3 regions of the Mesorhizobium sp. P2_D6 genome follow, and region 2 is predicted to be linked to each of the others. Evidence: predicted binding sites of a transcription regulator. Region 2 holds the regulator's gene; each other region holds the start of a gene.
The links. Region 2 encodes LexA, which represses DNA repair genes until DNA is damaged. Its sites were predicted from a motif close to TGTTCNNNNTGTGTTCNG; they were not measured.

Region 1 (7,740 bases), on a different contig from region 2:
CGGCAAGTCGCCTTCGGTCGACTGCACGACATTGAACGGCACCATGCCGGCGAGCACCGGTCGAGAGCCCAGCCCGGCGCGCAACCGGTCGGCATTGCCGACACCATTCTGCAGGCTGACCACCACGACATCACTGCTCGCGTGTGCGGCAATGAGCGCCGCCATCTCTTCAGTGGCGCCGTTCTTGACCGTTACCAGCACCACGTCGGCATTGGCCAGGGCGGCGGCGGGTTCGGCAGTGACGGACACTGGCTTGATGGATCGGTCGCGACCGTCGAGGTCGGTGACACGTAGCCCACCGCCCAGCAAGGCCTCCGCGATGCGCGGCCGCGCCAGAAACACCACCTTGCGTCCGGCCAGCGCCAGGCAGCCGCCGACATAGCAGCCGATGCTGCCGGCGCCGGCAATGACGATGGTCTTTTCGGCATTGGCCATGCGACAATCCCGTGTTGGCCCTGCACTATACGACATGAAAACCATAATGTCGGCGGCAGGACCGGTCATCATCTCTGGCCGTGACAGGCCTTTCGCTTTCGATTATCGCTTTGCCGATGAAACTGCCGACCGATCCCGCCGCCAACCTCGCGACCCTCATACGCTGCGCTTCCGTAACACCCGCCGAGGGCGGTGCGCTGGCAGCGCTGGAAGGCATGCTGAAGCCGCTCGGCTTTTCCGTCGAACGCCCGGTGTTTTCCGAAGACGGCACCCCCGACATCGAGAACCTTTATGCGCGCCGCTCCGGCAATGGGCCGCATCTGATGTTTGCCGGCCATACCGACGTGGTGCCGGTGGGCGATGAGGCATCGTGGACGCATCCGCCCTTCGCCGCCGAGATCGCCAAGGGCGAGATGTACGGCCGCGGCGCCGTCGATATGAAGGGCGGCATCGCCTGTTTCATCGCCGCGGTGGCGCGCCATGTCGAGAACAAGGGTGGCCCGAAAGGCTCGGTCTCGCTGCTGATCACCGGTGATGAAGAAGGCCCGGCCATCAACGGCACGACAAAACTGCTCGACTGGGCGGCGGCCAAGGGCGAGAAATGGGATGCGTCGATCGTCGGCGAGCCGACCAATCCAGACGCGCTCGGCGACATGATCAAGATCGGACGGCGTGGCTCGATGTCGGGCAGCGTCACCGTCAACGGCCGCCAGGGCCATGTCGCCTATCCCTTGCTTGCCGACAATCCGGTGCGCGGCCTGATGAGCCTGGTCGAGGCCTTGCTCCACCCCGTCTTCGACAAGGGCACTAGGGATTTCCAGCCGACCAATCTGGAAGTGACCTCGATCGATGTCGGTAATCCGGCGACCAATGTCATCCCGGCCAAGGCGACAGCCACCTTCAACATCCGCTTTAACGACAGCTGGACGGCCGAGACGGTGCAGGCAGAGATCCACAACCGCCTCGACCAGGCTGCCAAGCGCAAGAAATACCGGACCGGCAAGAAGAGCCCTGTCGACTACGAACTGGTCTGGCGCGACCGGCCGAGCCATGTCTTCCTGACGCGCGACGACAAACTCATCGACACGCTGCGTGGCTCGATCAAGGCGGCGGTTGGCAAGGAGCCGGCGCTCTCCACCTCCGGCGGCACTTCGGACGCCCGTTTCATCAAGGATTATTGCCCGGTGGTCGAGTTCGGGCTGGTCGGCAAGACCATGCATATGGTCGATGAACGCGTCGCATTGGCCGACCTCGAAACGCTGACCCAGATCTACCAGCGCTTCATAGAAGACTGGTTCGAGCAAGGCTGATCATGCTTTCGGTTGACGAGACCTCTTCATCGCTTACCGGCGCCTGGCGGCTGATGCTCGGCAAGGCCGACGGCTTGCGGCTGCTCGACCTGTCGGCGGACGGCTTCTGGAATTCCTTCTTTGCCATCGTCGTCGCCGCACCGGCGATGATCGTCGGCTGGGTCGGCACGGCCAACGAGATCGGCGACCCCAATGCGTTCGCCGGGCGGCTGGGCATGTTGATCCGGCTGGCAACCGTCGACCTCGGCTCGTGGCTGCTGCCGCTGGTTGCGCTTGCCCTGGTCGCGTCGCGTGCCGGCATCGGCGATCGCTTCGTCCACTATGTCGTCGCCAGCAACTGGGCGTCGGCAATCACCGCCTGGATGCTGCTGCCATCGGCGTTGATCCGGCTCTTCCTGCCGTCCGGCAACCCATTCGCCGAATTGGTGTGGATGGGCTTGGTGGTGCTGTCGCTGGTGCTCACCTGGCGGATGACCAACGCCGCGATCGGCAAGGGCGCGGCTGTCGGCAGCGCCGTGTTCGCAGGCATGCTGGTGGTGTCCCTGGCCGTCTTGTTCGGCTTGGTGGCGCTGCTCGGCATCACTGTACCGACCGCCCCGGCCTAGGATTTTTCCGGATAGTCGACGCCGATGAGAAAAAGCCCGTCGGGCGGCGCCACCTGGCCGCAGGCGGCGCGGTCCTGCGCGTCGAGCGCGGCCTTGAGGTCGGCAGCCGTCCAGCCGCCGTCGCCGACGCGTTTCAGCGACCCGACCATAGAGCGCACCTGATTGTGCAGGAATGAGCGCGCCGAGGCCCTGACCTCGATCAGGTCACCCTGGCGGCTCACATCGAGCCGCTCCAGCGTCCGCACCGGACTGTTGGCCTGGCATTGCGTCGAGCGGAAGGTGGTAAAGTCACGCCGGCCGAGCAGGACTTTCGCCGCTTCGTGCATGGCGACCGCATCGAGCCGCTTCGGCACCCACCAGACCTTGCCCTTTTCCATCGCAGCCGGCGCGCGCCGGTTGAGGATGCGGTAGAGATAGTGCCGTCCGGTGGCCGAGAAACGGGCGTCGAAATCGTCGGGGACAACCCTCGCCTGCAGGATGGCGACGTGCGCGCCCGCCGCCTGCAGATGCGCGTTGATGGCGTCACGCACCTTATCGTTGGGCCACGCCTTGGCGAGGTCGACATGCGCCACCTGCGCGGTCGCATGCACGCCGGCGTCGGTACGGCCGGCGGCGCGTATCCGCACCGCCTCGCCGCTGAATTTCTCGATCGCCTGTTCTATCGCCTGCTGCACCGAAGGCTGATCCGCCTGGTGTTGCCAGCCGGCGAAGAGGCTGCCGTCATATTCGATATCGAGACGAAAACGCGGCATCGGCCACCGACACTCGCCTAGAGCCTGAAGATTTCAGGTCGAATCGACCTGAAATCTGAATCCGGCTCTAAATCAAAGAGATAGAGCATGATGTCGTCCGAAAACCGCTTCACACTTTTCGGCATCATGCTCAGGCGGCGAGTGCGGTAAAGGCCTGGGCGTAAACCAGTTTGCCTTTTTCGGGTGCGTCACCCCAGGCCAGCGCCTGCAGCGCCTCACCCTGGTATTCGCTCTCGAACTTTTCGGCGCGCGCATGGTTGTAGCCGAAGCGGCCGTAATAGGCCGGATCGCCCAAGACAACGGCGAGCACTTCGCCGGCGTCCTTGAGGCGGATATGCGCCTCGCGGATCAGCGCACCGCCAATGCCCGAGCCGTGGAACGAAGGTTCCACCGCCAACGGCGCCAGCGCCACCGCCGGGAAACTCTTGCCGCCATTCTGCACATACAGCCTGGAGAACAGGATGTGGCCGACCACCTGGCCGTCTTCTTCCGCCACAAGCTCGACAACGGCGTCGCCGCCGGTGACCAGCGCGTCGACCAGACCGGCCTCCGCCTGCTGGCCGAATGCGTGTTCCTCGACGAGGCGAATAGCCTCGCGGTCCCGCGGCGTTGCCGCGCGTATCGACATCATGCTCATGTGAATTTCATTCCTTTTTCGATCTTGGCCCCGCGCAGAAACTCCTGCGCGGCAGCGGGCCTTCCGCCCGCCCGTTGAACTTCGACCAGCCTGACCGCGCCTGTTCCGCAGGCGACCGTCAGCCGGTCATCGAGAATTCCTCCCGACTCGCCCATGCCTTCCGAAGGCGACCAATCTTCGGTAAGTGATTGGCCGTCCACAAGCGTCGAGCGAAGCAGTTTCAGCCGTTCCGTACGGCCGCCAATTTCAATCTCGGACCAGGCCCCGGGAAAGGGCGACAGGCCACGAAGGTGATTGTGGACCTCGACAGCCGGCCGCGTCCAGTCCACGCGGGTCTCCGATTTGTCGATTTTTCGGGCGTAGGTCACCCCATCCACAGCTTGCAAGGTGAATACCAGCGTTTCCGTCTGAATTCGGGACAACGCTTCTACCATCAGTGTGGCAGCAATGTGCATCAGCCGATCATGCAGGTCGCCGGCCGTCATATCGGGGTCGATGGCACATTTTTCAACCAGTGCCACCGGGCCGGTGTCCAGGCCCTCTTCCATATGCATCACCATCATGCCCGTCTCGGTGTCGCCGGCCATGATGGCGCGCTGGATGGGAGCTGCACCACGCCAGCGCGGCAAAAGCGAGGCGTGGCCGTTGAGGCAGCCAAGCGGCGGCGCCTCCAGAATGGCCTTCGGCAACAGCAAACCATAAGCGACAACCACGGCGACATCGGCCTGCAACGCGCGGAAAGCGGCCTGCTCGGTCTCGCTTTTCAGCGAAATCGGCGTGCGCACCGCGATATCAAGCCGGTCGGCCTCGCGCTGCACCGGCGACGGCGTCAGTTCCAGCCCACGGCGGCCTGCAGCGCGCGGAGGCTGGGTGTAAACGGCTGCTATCTCGTGTCCGGCCTCGGCGATCGCGCGCAGCACCGGCACCGAAAACTCCGGCGTGCCCATGAAGATGACGCGAAGCGGCATCTTTTCCTATCCCACCAGCTTGCCCGGCGCCTTGTCCTTGGCGAGCTTCTTGAACTTCTTGACCACCATGTCGCGCTTCAACTTCGAGATGTGGTCGATGAACAGCACGCCGTTGAGGTGGTCGATCTCGTGCTGCAGGCAGGTCGCCATCAGGCCTTCGGCCTCGATCTCCTGCAGCTTGCCGTCGCGGTCGAGATATTTCACCCGCACCGAAGCCGGACGCTCGACCTCGGCATAATAGTCCGGGATCGACAGGCAGCCTTCCTCGTAGACCGAGCGGGCGTCGGCGCTTGCGAGGATTTCGGGATTGATGAAGACATGCGGCGCCGGCGTTTCGTCTTCCTTAGCGAGGTCGATGACCAGCATGCGCAGCGGCTCGCCGATCTGGATGGCGGCGAGGCCGATGCCCGGCGCGTCATACATGGTCTCCAGCATGTCGTCGGCCAGTTTGCGCAAAGGCGCATCGACGCGTTCGACGGGTTTGGAAACCTGGCGCAGGATGGGATCGGGAAGGATGATGAGCGGCTTGATCGACATGGCGTCTCACCTAAGACGTCATGCGAAAAGCGTCAACCGGGGCGGTTTGCGCCCGTTCACGTTTTGATCTGTGCCAGACCGGCGAATCGGCTATGCTGGCGACATGAACGACCTTAACTCCATCCTTTCCGAACCTGTGGCCCAGCTTGGCGCCACGACAATCACGCTCGGCCATGCGCTGGCCGTCGGCGCGATCGTGTTTCTCGGCCTGTTCCTGGCGCTTGTCGTGGCATTGTGGCGGTCGGCCAGGGCGCGCACCATCGCAGCTGCGGAAGCTGCCGACCACGCCCGCGACGCAGAGGCGCGGATGGCCGGCATTTTGCAAAGCCAGGCGGAGATGCAGGGCCGCATGGGCGCCATCGCCGAGGTGTTCGGCGCCAGGCAGGCCGAACTCAACCAGTCGATCGGCCAGCGCCTCGACGCCATGACCGGCCGCCTCGGCCAGACCATGACCGAGCAGACCAAATCGACGCATGAGAGCCTGGCGAAATTGCAGGAACGGCTGGCGGTCATCGACACCGCGCAAGGCAACATCCAATCACTGGCCGGCCAGGTTGTGCAGCTGCAGGCGATCCTGTCCAACAAGCAGACGCGCGGCGCCTTCGGCCAGTCGCGCATGGAGGCGATCGTCGCCGACGGCCTGCCGATGGGCGCCTATGAATTCCAGGCGACGCTGTCGAATGGCAGCCGGCCCGACTGCCTGATCAGGATGCCGAACGGCGCGCCGCAGCTGGCCATCGACGCCAAGTTTCCTCTCGAAGCCTGGAACGCCATCCGCACCGCCGATGGCGCCGACTTGCAGAAGGTCGCGGCCCAGGCCTTCCGCCGCGACATCGAGCTCCATGTCCGTGATATCTCGGAAAAATATTTGATCCAGGGTGAGACGCAGGACACTGCCTTCATGTTCGTGCCGTCGGAATCGGTGTTCGCCGAAATCCACGAGAATTTCGACGCCGTCATCCAGAAGGCGCACCGCGCCCGGGTCATCATCGTCTCGCCGTCGCTGCTGATGCTGTCGATCCAGGTCATCCAGGCGATCCTCAAGGACGCCCGCATGCGCGAGCAGGCGCATCTGATCCAGGGCGAGGTCATTCGGCTGATGGAAGATGTTCAGCGCGTCGACGAGCGGGTGCGCCGGCTGCAGACGCATTTCACCCAGTCGGCCAAGGATATCGACGACATACTGGTGTCGACGTCGAAGGTGACCAAACGCGGCCAGAAGATCGAGGCGCTGGAGTTTGGCGAAAGCGAAGCTGAAGTGCGCGGCGGCGGATCCGCCAAGGCCGAGCCCGGGGTGCGGGTGGCGGATTCCAAGACAGGCCAGCTAAGGCTCCGTGTCGTCGAGGGCGACGATTAGACCGTAGCCACGATTAAGTGTGCCTGGATTTTGGCCGCAACCTCGCCGCTGCCATGTCTGGCTGCAATCACGGCTGCGGCATGGTCGGTTGCGGCTTGCAGTTTTCCCGCATCCCTGGCCTCGATCTCGGTGCGAAGAACCGTCCCCTGGCAATAGGCAACCGCCGGAAGCCGCGGCGACGATGCACGGCTTTGTTCGGCCCTCGTCTCGATCGCCACACGGGAGAAACCTGCACTTTCCAGCTCGCTGCGGATAAGGGCCGTGTCATGGTAGCCGTGCGGCGTGCGGGCGAGAAAGCGCGGCGGATCGTCCGGAAAGATCTCGGCAAGAGCGTTCGTCACATCATTGGCAAACACATTCTCCTCGATGCGATCCCACACGTTGAACAGGAAATGGCCTCCGGGCTTCAGGACCCGCTTTGCTTCGCGATAGCCGGCGGTGCGGTCGGGAAAGAACATCGCGCCGAACTGGCAGCAAACGAGATCGAAGGTCGCATTTTCAAACGGCAGCGCCAGAGCATCCGCCTGGCGCCATTGGATGCGACTGTCGGGTGCTTGCCGCGAAGCAGCAAAGTCGAGCATCGGCTGGTTGAGATCGGTCACGACATAGCTTGCACCGGGAGACAGTTTTGGCGCCAATGCGCGGGTGACAACTCCGGTGCCGGCGGCGACTTCCAGGACAGCGCCGGGCGACAAGGACGCTGCCCGCCGTGCCATATCCGCGGCGAAGGGCTCGAAAATCAACGGCACCATATAGCGGTCGTAGTTTTCCGGAATCGAGCCGGCAAAAATCTTGTCTGTTTCCAGCATCGCTTTCACCCGCCATCCGTTTGATGGTGAGCCTAGCACATCATCGTCTGGTTTGGGGCGCGTTTAACCGGGAGGCAGGTGCTACTGCGCCTCCACGATGCTGATGCCCTCGAATTTCGGAAGCCAGTGCAGGGCCGACCGGTGCCATTTCTGTTGTGTCGGAACCAGATCCTCGCGTTGCCGCGCGGTTCCCGCCCTGATCCCATAGACCTTCGGGCCGTCGCCAACCGACGTCGCGTAAAGATGCGAACCGCAGTCGGCGCAAAAGGCCTGGGCGCGCTTGGCGCCGCTCGATCCTGTCTTGATATAGACCTTCGGCGTGCCCTTGTG
Region 2 (7,740 bases):
AACACCGAGAATGAAGCCCTGACCACGACCAACAATGGCTTCGTATTCTACGAGCTGACATCGATCACGCCGGCTCGCGACCGCACGCTGGACGAGGTTCGCCAGAGGGTGGTGGCCGACTGGACGACCGAGGAAACGACCAAGCGGCTGACCGCGAAGGCAGACGAACTCGACAAACGCCTCAAGGCCGGCACCACACTCGATGTCATCGCCCGCGAACTGAAGCTCGAAAAGCAGACCAAGCGCGGCGTGAAGCGCGAGGCCGACGACGTCGATTTCGGCAAGGACGGCGCTGCAGCGATGTTCGGCGTCGGCGAAGGCGGCACAGGGCTGATCCCCTCGCCCACCGGCGAAGGCCAGATTCTGTTCAAGGTGGCCGAAGTGTTCGAGCCGGCCGGAGCCGACGCCAGTTCGGTTCCCGACGACGCGCAGAAATCCTTCACGCAAGGCATGTCCGACGATCTGCTCGACCAGTTGGTGGCGCAATTGCAGACGCAATACGCCGTCAGCATCGACCAGGCCGCCGTTGCACAAGCCGTAGCCCAATGAACGTTTTGGCCCTATGAGCGCCCTCAAGATCCATATCGCCAAGGTCGCCACCGGGACCGCGCTTACCTTCGAGGAAGCGCGCGAAGCCTTCGACATCATCATGTCGGGCGACGCGACGCCGGGCCAGATCGGCGGCTTCCTGATGGCGCTGCGCGTGCGCGGCGAGACGGTGAGCGAGATCTCCGGCGCCGTTGCCACCATGCGCGCCAAGATGCTGCGCGTCGAAGCGCCTGAAGGCGCCATCGACATCGTCGGCACCGGCGGCGACAACTCCCATTCGGTCAACATCTCGACGGCTTCGGCCTTCGTCATCGCCGGTTGCGGCGTGCCGGTGGCAAAGCATGGCAATCGCGGCCTGTCGTCGCTGACGGGCGCCGCCGACGTGCTGGTTGCGCTCGGCGTCAAGATCGATATCCCGCCGGAGACGATCGGCCGCTGCATCCATGAGGCCGGCGTCGGCTTCATGTTCGCGCCGGCGCATCATCCGGCGATGAAGCATGTCGGCCCGACCCGCGTCGAGCTCGGCACCCGCACCATCTTCAACCTGCTTGGCCCGCTGTCCAATCCGGCCAGCGTCAGCCGCCAGATGGTCGGCGTTTTCCTGCCGGAATGGATCGTGCCGGTGGCCGAGACGTTGAAAGCGCTGGGCACAGACCACGCCTGGGTCGTCCATGGCGACGGCTATGACGAGATCACCACCACTGGCGAGACGCAAGTTGCGGAACTGGCCGGCGGCGAGATCCGCCATTTTACGCTCTCCCCCGAAGCGGTCGGTTTGCAGCGCCACACCAAGGACGAGTTGCGCGGCGGCGACGCCGCCTACAACGCCAAGGCGTTGCGCGACATGCTGGGCGGCGCTGCCGGCGCCTATCGCGACACGGTGCTGATGAATGCCGGCGCCGGCATGGTGGTGGCGGGCAAGGCGACAACGCTGGCCGACGGCATGGCGGCGGCGGCACAAGCCATCGACAGCGGCCGGGCGCTCGGCGTGCTCGACAGGCTGGTCGAGATTTCGAACGGATAGAGCCGTGGCTGACATTCTGCGCAAGATCGAGGCCTACAAGCGTGACGAGATCGCGGCTGCGAAAGCGCGGATCCCGCTGGCCGAGATCAAGGCGCGGGCCAAGGACGCGGACGCGCCGCGCGGCTTTCTCAGGGCGCTCGAGGCGAAGCGTAGGTCGGGCAACTTTGCCCTGATCGCCGAAATCAAGAAGGCGAGCCCTTCCAAAGGGTTGATCCGCGCCGATTTCGACCCGCCGGCGCTGGCGCAAGCCTATCAGAAAGGCGGCGCTGCCTGTCTTTCGGTGCTGACCGATGCGCCGTCCTTCCAGGGCGCGCCGGAATTTCTCACCAACGCGCGCAAGGCGGTGTCGCTGCCGGCGCTGCGCAAGGATTTCCTGTTCGATCCCTACCAGGTCTACGAGGCACGCGCCTGGGGCGCCGACGCCATCTTGATCATCATGGCCAGCGTCGATGATGCGCTGGCAAGCGAACTGGAAGCGACCGCATTCGAACTCGGCATGGATGCGCTGATCGAGGTGCATGACGAGGCCGAGACGCAGCGCGCGGTAAAACTGTCATCGCAGCTGATCGGCATCAACAACCGCAACCTCAGGACATTCGAGACCAGTCTCGAAACTTCGGAGCGTCTGGCGTCGATGGTGCCGGGAGGCCGCTTGTTGGTCAGCGAGAGCGGCATTTTCAGCCACGACGACTGCCTCAGGATGCAAAAGACCGGCATCGAAACCTTCCTCGTCGGCGAAAGCCTGATGCGGCAAGAGGATGTCGCGGCGGCAACGCGCCTGCTTTTGACAGGCAAGGCGACGGCAGAGGCCATCTGACGATGACAGCCGCCCTCACCCATCTCGGCGCCAAGGGCGAGGCCAACATGGTCGATGTCGGCGACAAGGAGGAGACGACGCGCACGGCAATCGCGGAGGGCTTTGTCTCGATGCGGCCTGAAACCCTGAAGATGATCCTCGATGGCGACGCCAAGAAGGGCGATGTGCTGGGCACAGCGCGCATCGCCGGCATCATGGCGGCCAAGAAGACGCATGAGCTGATCCCGCTCTGCCATCCGCTGCTGTTGACCAAGGTGTCGGTCGACATCGAGCCGGACCCCGCTTTGCCCGGCCTCAGGGTCACCGCGCTCGCCCGCGTCACCGGCAAGACCGGGGTCGAGATGGAGGCGCTGACCGCGGCATCCGTGGCCTGCCTGACCATATACGACATGGCCAAGGCGGCCGACCGCGCCATGGTGATTTCCGGCATAAGGCTGGTGGAAAAGACCGGCGGCAAGTCCGGCGACTACAAGGCGGGTTCGTAAATGGCGCTGGTTCCGGTCGCCGAGGCGCTTCAACGCCTCCTCGACGGCGCTGCGGCGCTACCGGGTGAAAGCATCGCGCTGGCCGATGCGGCCGGCCGGGTGCTGGCGGAGCCTGTCGTGGCGCTACGCACCCAGCCGCCCTTCAACGCCTCAGCCATGGACGGCTATGCCGCGCGGGCGCAGGATGTGGCATCCGCCCCGACGCGGCTTTCGGTGATCGGCATGGCGCCGGCCGGCCGCGGCTTTGCCGGCTCAGTCGGCAGGGCGGAGGCTGTCCGCATTTTTACCGGCGCGCCGCTGCCCGAAGGTGCCGACACGATCGTCATCCAGGAGAATGTCCGCGACCTTGGCAATGGCCATATCGAGGTCACCGAGCCGACCGCAAAAGACTGTAATATCCGCCGTCGTGGATTGGATTTCTCGCAAGGCGACCTGCTCCTGCAACAAGGTCGCGTGCTCGATCCGGCCGCATTGTCGCTTGCGGCGTCGGCCAATCATCCACTGCTCAACGTCGTGCGCCGGCCGCTGGTCGCCATCATCGCCACCGGCGACGAGTTGCTGCCGCCGGGGCGTGACCCCGGTCCGGATCAGATCATCTCCTCCAACGCTTACGGCGTCGCGGCCGCCGCGCAGTCTGTCGGCGCCGAAGCGCTTGATCTCGGCATCGCGGCAGATCGCAAGGCCGACATAGCGGCGCTGGTGCGCAAGGCGGTCGCGGCAAAGGCCGACGTCATCGTCACGCTCGGCGGCGCCTCGGTTGGCGACCACGACCTCGTGCACGACGTGCTGACCGGCGAAGGCATGAAGCTCGATTTCTGGAAGCTCGCCATGCGCCCGGGCAAGCCGCTGATGTTCGGGCGTCTCGGCGACATCAGGTGCATCGGCCTGCCCGGCAATCCCGTGGCGAGCCTGGTCTGTTCGCAGCTGTTCTTGAAGCCGCTTTTGGCGCAGCTCGGCGGCCGCACGTACCGGCAGGACATCCGCCCGGCGCAGCTTGGCGCCGCGATGGCGGCCAATGATCTGAGGCAAGACTATGTGCGCGCCGTGGTGAGCGAAGAAACCGGCGCACGGGTGGCGACGCCGTTCGGCATCCAGGATTCCTCGATGCTGAGAATGCTGGCCGACGCCAACGGCTTGATCGTGCGCGAGCCCTTCGCTCCGGCCGCCGCCGCGGGTGCCGCCTGCAGCGTCCTGATGTTACGCTGAACAAAACGTCAACACATTCATTAAACTTTAAAAGGTTGCGGAACACAACTGGAACAGATAGTGTTTGTTCTGGGTTTGTTTTTTCCGATTCTGGTTTCAGAACCCGTGGGGGCCGCGATGCTGACGCGTAAACAACATGAACTTCTGATGTTCATCCATGAACGCCTGAAGGAGAGCGGAATCCCGCCGTCTTTCGACGAGATGAAGGAGGCGCTCGACCTCGCGTCCAAGTCCGGCATTCACCGCCTGATCACGGCGCTTGAGGAGCGTGGCTTCATTCGCCGGTTGCCGAACCGGGCGCGCGCGCTCGAGGTGCTGCGGCTGCCCGACTCGATCGCACCCGGCCTCAATGCGGCGAAGAAGTTTTCGCCAAGCATCATCCAGGGCAGTCTCGGCCAAGGCGGTCAGGGCCAAGGCGGTCTCGGCCGCCAGATCAAGCCGGCCTCCTCGTCTCGTTCGATGTCGGCCGGCAATGACGACGCCGTTTCCGCGGTGTCGATCCCGGTGATGGGCCGCATCGCCGCCGGTGTGCCGATCGACGCAATCCAGCACCAGACGCATTCGATCTCGGTGCCGCCGGACATGATCATGGGCGGCGAACACTATGCGCTCGAGGTCAAGGGTGACTCGATGATCGAGGCCGGCATTTTCGACGGCGATACGGTGATCATCCGCAATGCCGATACGGCGAGCCCCGGCGAGATCGTGGTGGCGCTGGTCGATGAAGAGGAAGCGACGTTGAAGCGCTTCCGCCGCAAGGGCGCCTCGATCGCGCTGGAAGCCGCCAACCCGGCCTACGAAACCCGCATCTTCGGGCCGGACAGGGTCAAGGTGCAGGGCAAGCTGGTCGGCCTGATCCGGCGCTACTGAGCCGGCTTACTTTTCGAGCCGCTTGTAAGGCGGCAGACCGCGTGCTTCGCGTGAGAAGCGGCGTTGCTCGTGCCAGGGACGATAGGGCTTGTCGACGGCGAAACGGATCATTGGCGCTGTCGCGGCCGATTGTGGGTCGAAGAAGACGGCGGCACTGCCATCGCGGGCAAGTTGCTTCTTGGTCACGACCAGCACCAGCGGGTCGCGGCACGGATTGTAGGCGGTGGCGTCGTCGATGACGATCAGGCTCGCGAAAGCGCAGGCTGGCCGCGCTGTGTTGCGGTCTTTTGCCAGCGCGATGATGGCTCCGGCCGGATGCCGGGCAATGCAGAGATTGCCTGTGCAATAGAAGGGCGAGCCTGGCGGCAGGTCGAGCGGGTCTAGATCGAACCGCGTGTCCGTTGCCTCGAAAATCTCAGGCGGGATAATGGTTTCGGCTCTCAATGCCCGTTTCCAATTATCGGTGGTGAATTCGTTCCAGCGTTCCCGGTTGAGCGCGAGTTCGCCGCCGCCGATCGGCAATGCCACCAGATGCGCATCTTCCGAGATAAGCAGATCGGGCGTGCGCACCTGTGGCACAGTCAACAGGCCGGCCAGCGCGAAAGGCACGGCCGCCAGCCTCAGCCACGTGGTGGCCATGGTGGCGATGACGAGGGCGACCGCCACCAGCAGCACCGAGCGGATAGAGATCAGGCCGACGGCATCGACCGGCGAACGTTCGGAAATCCAGGCGGAGATGGCGATCATCGCCGCCAGGCCCTTGCCCATCACATAAAGGAACGGTCCATCGGCGCCGAACGGCATCGCCAGCGCGCTGAGCACGGCGAAGGGCATGACGATCAACGACACAATCGGCATCACGGCCAGATTTGCGAGCAGGCTGAGTGGCGACACGCGCTGGAAATGCCAGATGGCGAATAGCGCGGTGGCACTTCCGGCAATGATCGAGGTCATGGCGAGGCCGCCCATGGCCAGCAGGAATCTTCGCGACAGAAAGCCGACGAACGAGCGCCTTGCGGGCGGCGTTCTCACCTTGTCGGCACGGTAGTCGGCCCAGCCGGCATAGGCGCCGACAAGGGCGGCGGTGGCCGCAAACGACATCTGGAAACTCGGGCCGACAACCTCATGCGGCGACACAAGGATGACGGCGATGGCCGAGATCGCCAGATTGCGCATGGTCAGCGCTGCGCGATCAAACAGCACCGCGACAAGCATGACCGCCAGCATGATGAAGCTGCGCTCGGCGGCAACCACGATGCCTGAAATGACGAGATAGGCGGCGATGGAAACAAGTGCCGCTGCGGCGGCATATTTCTTGACAGGCCGGCGCGAGGAGAAATCGGGAAACAGCGCGAAGGCGCCGCGCAACAATGCCATGATGGTGCCGGCGACCAGCGCCATGTGCAGGCCGGAAATGGAGATGATGTGGTAGATGCCAGTGCGCCGCATAGCCTCGTTGACCTCGTCCGGAATGCCGGCGCGCACGCCGACTATGAGCGCCGCGGCAATCTCGCCTTCGGCGCCGCCGATTTTGCCCCTGATATGGTCGGCAATGTTTTCGCGCGCATTCTCGATTGCCGAAGAGAGCCGTGCGGTCAGCGGCGGCGGGCCCTGCGAAGCAATGGTTTTCGGATTGCCGAGAAAGAAGCCGCTGCCGCCGATACCGGCGAAATAGCTGTCGAAGGAGAAATCGTAGCTCTCCGGTCGCACCGGACCCGTCGGCGGCAACAGCCTGGCATAGCCGGCGATGAGGGAGCCGGCGGTCATATCGGCCGGAATCCCACGCGCCGAGAGCCTGACCCGCTCCGGCGCGTAGCGCAGCTTGGGGTGAGCGGTGGAAATAATGTCGAGCGTCAGCCTGACGCGGCCGTTTTCCATCTCCTCAAGGCTGACGACGCGTCCGGTCAGCCGTGTCTGGATCTCGGAGCCCAGCATTTGCGTTCCGGCGCGCCAGGTCTCGACCTTGGCGGCGACGACGCCGAGCGCGCACAGCATCGCGGCCACGCAGAGCAGATGCGTCTTCGGCCAGGACCGCGCGACGGCTGCGCAACAGGCCATGAGCAGCACAATCGCGATTGGTTGGGCAAAGCCCGGCTCGCTGGCCAGCGAGAAATAAATGATGACGCCGGCCGCCAGGAAAACCGGCACAAGCAGGAAGGCGACGCCGCGGTCGAGTTCGGTGCCGGCGGCCACGGCAAGGCTGCGACGGATTGCTGGCCATGTCGAACGGCGCAGCAGCCTACGCAAACGGATGGCGGATCCGGGCACAGCGACCGGCACCGACGCAGTGTCATTCGGAGACAAAGGCCGGAGGCCAGGTCGCGTCTCGGGCAGCGCGACGGGCATCGGCTCGGCGTTGGGACTATCGGCAAACAAGGAGCGTTCGTTGACGCTTGTCGCAGCGCCCTCGCCTTGATCCTCGCCCCGGCCACGTCCAGCCATCGGGTCTGCCCCTTGCGCCCCAGACCCCCTATGCTACATGAACGCGCAAAGCGCGAAAGTCCGCGCGATCACGCCCCCCGTTTTCTAGCCTTGCCCGAGAATTGCAATGTCCAACAAAATTGCCATGTCCAACAGGGTGGTCACCCGTTTTGCCCCCTCGCCCACCGGCTACCTGCATATCGGTGGCGCGCGCACGGCGCTGTTCAACTGGCTGTATGCCAAGCACACCGACGGCACGATGCTGCTGCGCATCGAGGACACCGACCGCGAGCGTTCCACGGAAGCGGCAACCCAGGCCATTCTCGATGGGCTTACCTGGCTCGGCCTGTCCTGGGATGGCGGGGCCG
Region 3 (7,740 bases), 140 kb from region 2:
TCCGCCGGCAACGGAGCGAGCCAGCTTTGCCTGTTCGAACAATGGGTTCAGCCCGGGGTCGGGGCTCCGACACACCAACACCCAGTCGAGGAAGTGCTGACCGTCATCGCCGGGATCGCTGAAATGTGGATCGACGAAGGACGTCTGACACTGATTGCCGGACAATCGCTTCTCATTCCTGCCCAACGAAAACATGGGTTTAGAAACGTTGGCACCGAAACGCTTCACATCCAGGCCGTGCTGGCGTCGCCGATCTTCGAGGCGACTTTCGAAGGGGCCGCCGAGCCGGTGAGGCGCTGGCTTACGGCGGCGCCATAAAAGACCGCTTGCCAAATCAATAAGTATCGACTTATGCTTTTGTCATGATCGAAGCAGAGATTTTTCGCGCCCTGGCCGACCCGACGCGCCGCGCCGTCTACGAGCGGCTGGCCGGAGGCGAGATGAGCGTGTCGGAACTGCGCACCGGCATGAGCGTGTCGCAGCCGGCGGTGTCGCAACACCTCGCCGTGCTGCGCAGCGCCGGCCTGGTCAGCGAAAGGCGGTCCGGCCGCAACGCGTACTACCGCGCCGATCCGCAAGGGCTCGAGCCGCTGCTCGGCTGGATCGAACGCTACCGCGCATTCTGGCCGGAACGCATCGAAAGACTAAAGGCCGTTTTGAAGGACATGGACCAATGACCGATGAAAAGCAGGCTCCGGCCGCCAAGGATACACTCGCCTTCGAATGCGACCTGCCGGACGCACCGGAAAAGGTGTGGCGGGCGCTGACCGTGCCGGAGCTTTTGGCGGCGTGGATGATGCCAAACGACATCAAGCCGGAAACCGGCAGCCGCTTTGCCTTTGCCGGGCCGGACGCGCCGATCGAGTGCGAAGTGCTCGATGCCGAACCCGGGCGCTTGTTGCGCTATTCCTGGCGCGAGCGGTCGCAGACCGGCGATGCCAACGGGCTGGACAGCATCGTCACCTTCACGCTCGCCCGCACCGTTTCAGGCGGTACGCATCTGCGCATCGTCCATGACGGGTTTGTGCAGGCGGCAACGCCCGCGATGGCGATGGCGAGCGCCGGTTGCCGGCTTTCGCTCAGGGCATACAAGCCCAAACCGCTGATCGCCGCCAACGCGCCATATCTATTGATGCGCGCGGCCTGAGCCGAAGAAAAACAAACGGAGACAATGAGATGAGCGGCTTTGCCAATCTGGTGCCGATGGTGATCGAGCAATCGAGCCGCGGCGAACGCGCCTTCGACATTTTCTCGCGGCTGCTGCGCGAGCGCATCATCTTCATCAATGGCGAGATCAATGACGGCATGTCGGCGCTGGTCTGCGCCCAGCTTCTGTCGCTGGAATCGGACAATCCCGACAAGGAGATCTCGCTCTACATCAACTCGCCGGGCGGCGTGGTGACCAGTGGCTTCGCCATCTACGACACGATGCAATATGTCAGCTGTCCGGTGTCGACGGTGTGCATGGGCTTTGCCGCTTCGATGGCCTCGTTCCTGCTGATGGCGGGAACGCCGGGACGTCGCATTGCGCTGCCCAATGCCAGCATCGTGTTGCATCAGCCGCTGGGTGGGTTCCAGGGCCAGGCCTCCGACATCCAGCGCCATGCCGAAGGCATTTTGCGCACCAAGCGGCAGATGACCGAGCTCTATGCGCAGCATTGCGGCCGCACCTATGAAGACGTCGAACGCACGCTCGACCGCGATTTCTTCATGACCGCGAAGGAAGCCAAGGACTGGGGCCTCGTCGACCATGTTTTTGATACCCGCAAGCAGGCGGCGGCCTGACGGGGCGGCAGATCGAATGCCGGCCGGCCTATCAATTTCGACGCCCAGTCTGGTTCCGCCTTGAGCGCAGCACTATAATGTTTCCATGCACCACCGCCTGACCAGACTGATAACAGCCGTTGCGGTCACAGCCGTAACCTCCAGCACAGCTTTCGCCGGCGACACCGCGACATCGTCGCAAAAGGCCGACCTGCCCGGTGTGACGAGCGACTACCGCATCGCCCAGCCGGCGCCGCAGCCCGAACCCGACGACGCACTGCCTGCCGGCGAGAACGGCACATTCAAGATCGGCAATACGGATGTCCGGGTTTCCGGCAGCATTTCAATCGATATGGCTACAGGCGGGATCAGACCTCCAAATCACTGAGCCGGGCGATACGTGCTTCCTGCGAGCGTTGGCACCGCCCCTCACCTGCCTGCCGGCATCCTCTCCCCGTAAACGGGGCGAGGGACGCTCCCGATCGATGCTTTCGCCAGCCACCAACGTTGCATAAATAGCACCGCAGCCGCAGCTGCCTCTTTCTCCCCGTTCACGGGGAGAAATGCCTGGCAGGGCAATGAGGGGCATCGCCAACACCGATAGCTATGACTCTTCGTACGATCGGGCGACAGGGCGCTTCGCCCCGATATCCCCACACAAAAGAGCAGCCCCGCCGTTGCTTCCGCAAACGGTCGGGGCTTTTTTTGGATTCCAAATCCAACTTGCCGGTAGTGTTATACCGACTTTTATCTCGGATGCTTCGCGGCATTCAGCCGACGATCCGACTATCCGTCTCTGATTTTTGTGGGATTCGGCAGGTCACGGTTTGTCGGGTGGTTTTGCATTGAAGCAATGCGTTCTTTTGGACGCATACACTCTTATGGCTTGAAACTACCCTGGCACTTATGCCCGCCGCGGCTCCAACGAGATGTGGAGCCTCAAAGGACTATCCGGTGGCGTCATGCTCCGCTCCTATGTCCGTTGCGCTTGTTGTCGTCCGAAGCACAAATCGCAAAAACCTGCGGCGTCTCGCAGGCCACCTATGGGCGGCGAGGCCATCGAAAGACGGCCGGCTTCGTTGACCTTTAGAGACTGCGCCCCTGAGTCGGCGGCGTCAACCTTGAATAGCCGGTTACCGAAAAATGTGATCGCCGGGAGCTTACGTCAGGGTCAGTTTCTGAAACAGCTTTGTCAGGTTTCAGCACAGCTTTGTCAGGAGCGTGTTCGGCCTTTGTTCTTTCCGCTTGCCCCTTCACGCGAAAGACGGTTAAACGACTTTGGGTCGAGAAGTATGGCGTCTCTCGACGTGGCGGCAAAAATACCTACATAGGGGATGGCCGGGAAAACCCCGCCGATCCCACTGATACCAGATCTGAGGCGGCGACCGGCGATGGCCGACCATAAATACCTTTCCATTCGCGGTGCACGCGAACACAATCTGAAGAATGTCGATCTCGACCTGCCGCGTGACAGCCTGATCGTAATGACCGGCCTGTCGGGCTCCGGCAAATCGTCGCTTGCCTTCGACACAATCTATGCCGAGGGCCAGCGCCGCTATGTCGAGAGCCTGTCGGCCTATGCGCGCCAGTTCCTCGAAATGATGCAGAAGCCGGACGTCGACCAGATCGACGGCCTGTCACCTGCCATCTCCATCGAGCAGAAGACGACGTCGAAGAACCCGCGCTCGACGGTCGGCACCGTCACCGAGATCTACGACTATATGCGCTTGCTGTTCGCGCGCGTCGGCATCCCCTATTCGCCGGCCACCGGCCTGCCGATCGAGAGCCAGACGGTCAGCCAGATGGTCGACCGGGTGCTGGCGGTCGAGGAAGGCACGCGCCTGTTCCTGCTGGCGCCGATCGTGCGCGGCCGCAAGGGCGAGTACCGCAAGGAACTGCTGGAGTTGCAGAAAAAGGGCTTTCAGCGCGTCAAGGTCGACGGCGTCTTCTACGAGATTGCCGACGTGCCGGCGCTGGACAAGAAGTACAAGCACGACATCGACGTCGTCGTCGACCGCATCGTCGTGCGCGGTGATCTTGCGACCAGACTTGCCGATTCCATCGAAACGGCGCTGAAGCTCGCCGAGGGGCTGGCGGTCGCCGAATTCGCCGACCGGCCGCTCGACGCCAGCCAGACCGGCGAAGACTCGGTCAACAAGTCGAAGAACGAGACGCATGAGCGCATCCTGTTCTCCGAAAAATTCGCCTGCCCGGTGTCCGGCTTCACCATTCCGGAGATCGAGCCCAGGCTGTTCTCGTTCAACAACCCGTTCGGCGCCTGCCCGACCTGCGACGGTCTCGGCAGCCAGCGTGCCATCGACGCCAGCCTGATCGTGCCGGACGAAAACGTCTCGCTGCGCGATGGCGCCGTCAGCCCGTGGGCGAAATCGACCTCGCCCTATTACGCACAGACGCTGGAGGCGCTGGGCAAGGCATACGGCTTCAAACTCGGCGACAAGTTCAAGGACCTGACCGAGGAGGCAAAGGAAGCCGTCCTGCGCGGCACCGGCGAGCGCGAGGTCACCTTCCAGTATGATGACGGCCTGCGCTCCTACAAGACGACCAAGACGTTCGAAGGCGTCATTCCCAATCTGGAGCGGCGCTGGAAGGAAACCGAATCCGCCTGGATGCGCGAGGAGATCGAGCGCTTCATGTCGGCAACGCCCTGCCCGGTCTGCAAGGGCTACCGGCTGAAGCCGGAAGCGCTGGCGGTGAAAATCGCCGGAAAGCATATCGGCGAGGTCACCGAGCAGTCGATCCGCAACGCCGACAAATGGTTCACCGACCTGCCGGCGCAGCTCAACGACAAGCAGAACGAGATCGCCGTCAGGGTGCTCAAGGAGATCCGCGACCGGCTGCGCTTCCTCAACGATGTCGGCCTCGACTATCTGACACTGTCGCGTAATTCCGGCACGCTGTCGGGCGGCGAGAGCCAGCGCATTCGTCTGGCGTCGCAGATCGGCTCGGGCCTCACCGGCGTGCTCTACGTGCTGGACGAGCCGTCGATCGGCCTGCACCAGCGCGACAATGCGCGCCTGCTCGACACGCTGAAGCATTTGCGCGACATCGGCAACACGGTGATCGTCGTCGAACATGACGAGGACGCCATCCTGCATGCCGACTATGTCGTCGACATGGGCCCGGCCGCCGGCATCCATGGCGGCGAGATCATCGCCCAGGGCACGCCGCAGCAGGTGATGGCCAACCCGAATTCGATCACCGGCAAATATCTGTCGGGCGCGCTTGAAGTGGCCACACCCGGTATCAGGCGCGAGCCCAAGAAGGGCCGCCGGCTGAAGATCGTCGGCGCGCGCGGCAACAATCTGAAGAACGTCACTGCCGAAATCCCGCTCGGCACTTTCACCGCCGTCACCGGCGTATCGGGCGGCGGCAAGTCGACCTTCCTGATCGAGACTTTATTCAAGGCGGCCTCGCGGCGCATCATGGGCTCGCGAGAGCATCCGGCCGATCATGACCGCATCGAGGGGCTGGAATTCCTCGACAAGGTCATCGACATCGACCAGTCGCCGATCGGGCGCACACCACGTTCGAATCCGGCCACCTATACCGGGGCCTTCACGCCGATCCGCGACTGGTTCGCCGGCTTGCCCGAGGCCAAGGCGCGCGGCTACCAGCCCGGTCGTTTCTCGTTCAACGTCAAGGGCGGCCGCTGCGAGGCCTGCCAGGGCGACGGCGTCATCAAGATCGAGATGCACTTCCTGCCCGACGTCTACGTCACCTGCGATGTCTGCCACGGCAAGCGCTACAACCGCGAGACGCTCGATGTCGTGTTCAAAGGCAAGTCGATCGCCGACGTTTTGGACATGACGGTCGAGGAAGGCGTCGATTTCTTCGCCGCCGTGCCCGGCGTCCGTGACAAGCTCGACACGCTGAAGCAGGTTGGTCTCGGCTACATCCATATCGGCCAGCAGGCGACGACGTTGTCGGGCGGCGAGGCGCAGCGCATCAAGCTCGCCAAGGAACTGTCGCGCAAGGCGACCGGCAAGACGCTCTACATCTTGGACGAGCCGACAACCGGCCTGCATTTCCACGACGTCGCCAAGCTTCTGGAAGTGCTGCACGAGCTGGTCGACCAGGGCAACACGGTGGTGGTCATCGAGCACAATCTCGAAGTGATCAAGACCGCCGACTGGGTGCTCGACCTCGGCCCCGAAGGCGGCGACGGCGGCGGCGAACTGGTGGCACAGGGTACGCCGGAAGCCATCGTGCGCGAAAAGCGCAGCTATACCGGCCAGTTCCTGAAAGAGCTGCTGGAGCGGCGCCCCGGGGGCAAGCGCGAAGCGGCGGAATAGTAGGCAGACCGGTCGAGCGCCTGGAGAGTTTTGAATGACATTCCGACAGGCGCTTGCCGGTGATCTCGACGCAGTCGTCTCGCTGACGCAGGCCGCCTATGAGCACTACACGCCGCTGTTAGGCGCACCACCTATTCCGGTCACCGAGGATTACACGCCTCGCATCGAGCGCGGTGAGGTCTGGCTCTTGGAGAGCGGCGCGGATCTTGCCGGGCTGATCGTCATCGAGCGGCATCCCGATCATGCGATGATCTTCAGCGTTGCGGTCTCTCCCGCTTTCCAAGGCAAGAAACTCGGCACCGCGCTGCTCGACTTCGCCGAGGAACAGGCGCGGTCGTGGGTCGTTCCGGAGGTTCGGCTCTACACCAATTCGCGTATGGAGCGGAACATTTCGATCTACACGGCCTATGGCTTCCAGGAAATGGGTCGCCGGGCCAATCCCCACCGGCCGGGATGGACGGTGGTCGACATGGCTAAACCTGTCGGCGCGGCACGGCGGCCTGATCTTTCTGAATTTGGGAGGACGATATGAGCAAATCCGGGACAATCCGCTCAGGCATGGGTGGCTGGACTTTCGAACCCTGGGATACCTCCTTCTATCCGGACAAACTGTCGAAGGCCAAGCAGCTGCACTATGCCAGCCGCCAGGTGCCGAGCATCGAAGTCAACGGCACCTACTATTCCAGCTTCAAGGAACCGACCTTCGTCAAATGGGCGAGCGAAGCGCCGGACGGTTTCGTCTATTCGCTGAAGGGCAACCGCTTTGTCACCAACCGCCGCGTGCTCGGCGAAGCCGGCGAGTCCATGACGCGCTTCCTCAGCTCCGGCGTCGCGGCGCTCGGCGAGAAGCTAGGCCCGATCCTGTGGCAGTTCGCGCCGACGAAAAAGTTCGATGCAGACGATTTCGAGGCTTTTCTGAAACTGCTGCCGGAAAAGCAGGATGGGGTGGCGCTTCGCCATGCGCTCGAAGTGCGCAACGACAGTTTCATCGTGCCGGAATTCGCCGCGCTCGCTCGCAAATACAAGGCGGCGATCGTCTATGCCGACCATGCCAAATACCCTGACATTGCCGACATCACCGGCGATTTCATCTATTTGCGGCTGCAGGCCGGCTCGGACGACAATCCCGATTGCTACGCGCCGAAGGGTCTGGACGAGTGGGCGGAGCGGGTAAAAACCTGGGCGGAAGGCAAGCAGCCGGCCGATCTGCGGCGCGCCGATCCGTCCGTCGACGCGCCAGTGAAGCCGCGCGACGTGTTCGCCTACTTCATCACCGAGGGCAAGGTGCGCGCACCGTTCGGCGCCATGGCTCTGATGAAGCGGGTGAGCTGACGTACAGACCTAGCAGTTCGCGGAAACGGCTAACCGCTCTAACTCTCTGGTTTGACGCGATTCCGGACGCTTGGACGCGAAAGAGTGTTTCAACCCAGAATTGCTCTAAATCAAGCGAAACGTGGTATCTTCCCCGCCATCGTAACCTTATCGATACCTCCTTGCTGCATGAATCCGGTCCGGCCCGGTGGCAAGAGCTGGGTCGCCGCGGGCAAGGACGAGGGCATGTCGCTCGACTACAATTCCCTTCTGCTGGCTGTCGGTTTTTCCGCCGCTTGCCTCGGCATGACTTTGTTCGGCATCTGGCTGACCGCGCGCTCGGAAAAATTCC

Region 1: the regulator LexA is predicted to act here: its motif matches at 5,298-5,315, upstream of AC1D1L_RS16595 (DNA recombination protein RmuC).
Region 3: the regulator LexA is predicted to act here: its motif matches at 2,987-3,004, upstream of uvrA (excinuclease ABC subunit UvrA).

Annotation. Positions count from the first base shown of each region.
Region 1 covers NZ_JBFUEG010000007.1:74,403-82,142, reverse strand. The annotation lists gene AC1D1L_RS16630 (2-dehydropantoate 2-reductase) at 1-435, opposite strand, end outside; gene dapE (succinyl-diaminopimelate desuccinylase) at 552-1,745, shown strand; gene AC1D1L_RS16620 (transporter) at 1,748-2,350, shown strand; gene truA (tRNA pseudouridine(38-40) synthase TruA) at 2,347-3,102, opposite strand; gene AC1D1L_RS16610 (GNAT family N-acetyltransferase) at 3,233-3,739, opposite strand; gene fmt (methionyl-tRNA formyltransferase) at 3,736-4,707, opposite strand; gene def (peptide deformylase) at 4,714-5,244, opposite strand; gene AC1D1L_RS16595 (DNA recombination protein RmuC) at 5,348-6,601, shown strand; gene AC1D1L_RS16590 (class I SAM-dependent methyltransferase) at 6,598-7,410, opposite strand; partial or broken gene AC1D1L_RS16585 (GFA family protein) at 7,492-7,740, opposite strand, start outside.
Region 2 covers NZ_JBFUEG010000003.1:126,492-134,231, forward strand. The annotation lists gene AC1D1L_RS06960 (peptidyl-prolyl cis-trans isomerase) at 1-549, shown strand, start outside; gene trpD (anthranilate phosphoribosyltransferase) at 563-1,573, shown strand; gene trpC (indole-3-glycerol phosphate synthase TrpC) at 1,578-2,390, shown strand; gene moaC (cyclic pyranopterin monophosphate synthase MoaC) at 2,393-2,875, shown strand; gene AC1D1L_RS06980 (molybdopterin molybdotransferase MoeA) at 2,876-4,081, shown strand; gene lexA (transcriptional repressor LexA) at 4,199-4,951, shown strand; gene AC1D1L_RS06990 (ComEC/Rec2 family competence protein) at 4,958-7,393, opposite strand; gene gltX (glutamate--tRNA ligase) at 7,518-7,740, shown strand, end outside.
Region 3 covers NZ_JBFUEG010000003.1:270,467-278,206, forward strand. The annotation lists gene AC1D1L_RS07690 (cupin domain-containing protein) at 1-318, shown strand, start outside; gene AC1D1L_RS07695 (ArsR/SmtB family transcription factor) at 363-677, shown strand; gene AC1D1L_RS07700 (SRPBCC family protein) at 674-1,147, shown strand; gene AC1D1L_RS07705 (ATP-dependent Clp protease proteolytic subunit) at 1,177-1,785, shown strand; gene AC1D1L_RS07710 (hypothetical protein) at 1,871-2,152, shown strand; gene uvrA (excinuclease ABC subunit UvrA) at 3,156-6,077, shown strand; gene AC1D1L_RS07720 (GNAT family N-acetyltransferase) at 6,112-6,609, shown strand; gene AC1D1L_RS07725 (DUF72 domain-containing protein) at 6,606-7,409, shown strand; gene AC1D1L_RS07730 (GGDEF domain-containing protein) at 7,635-7,740, shown strand, end outside.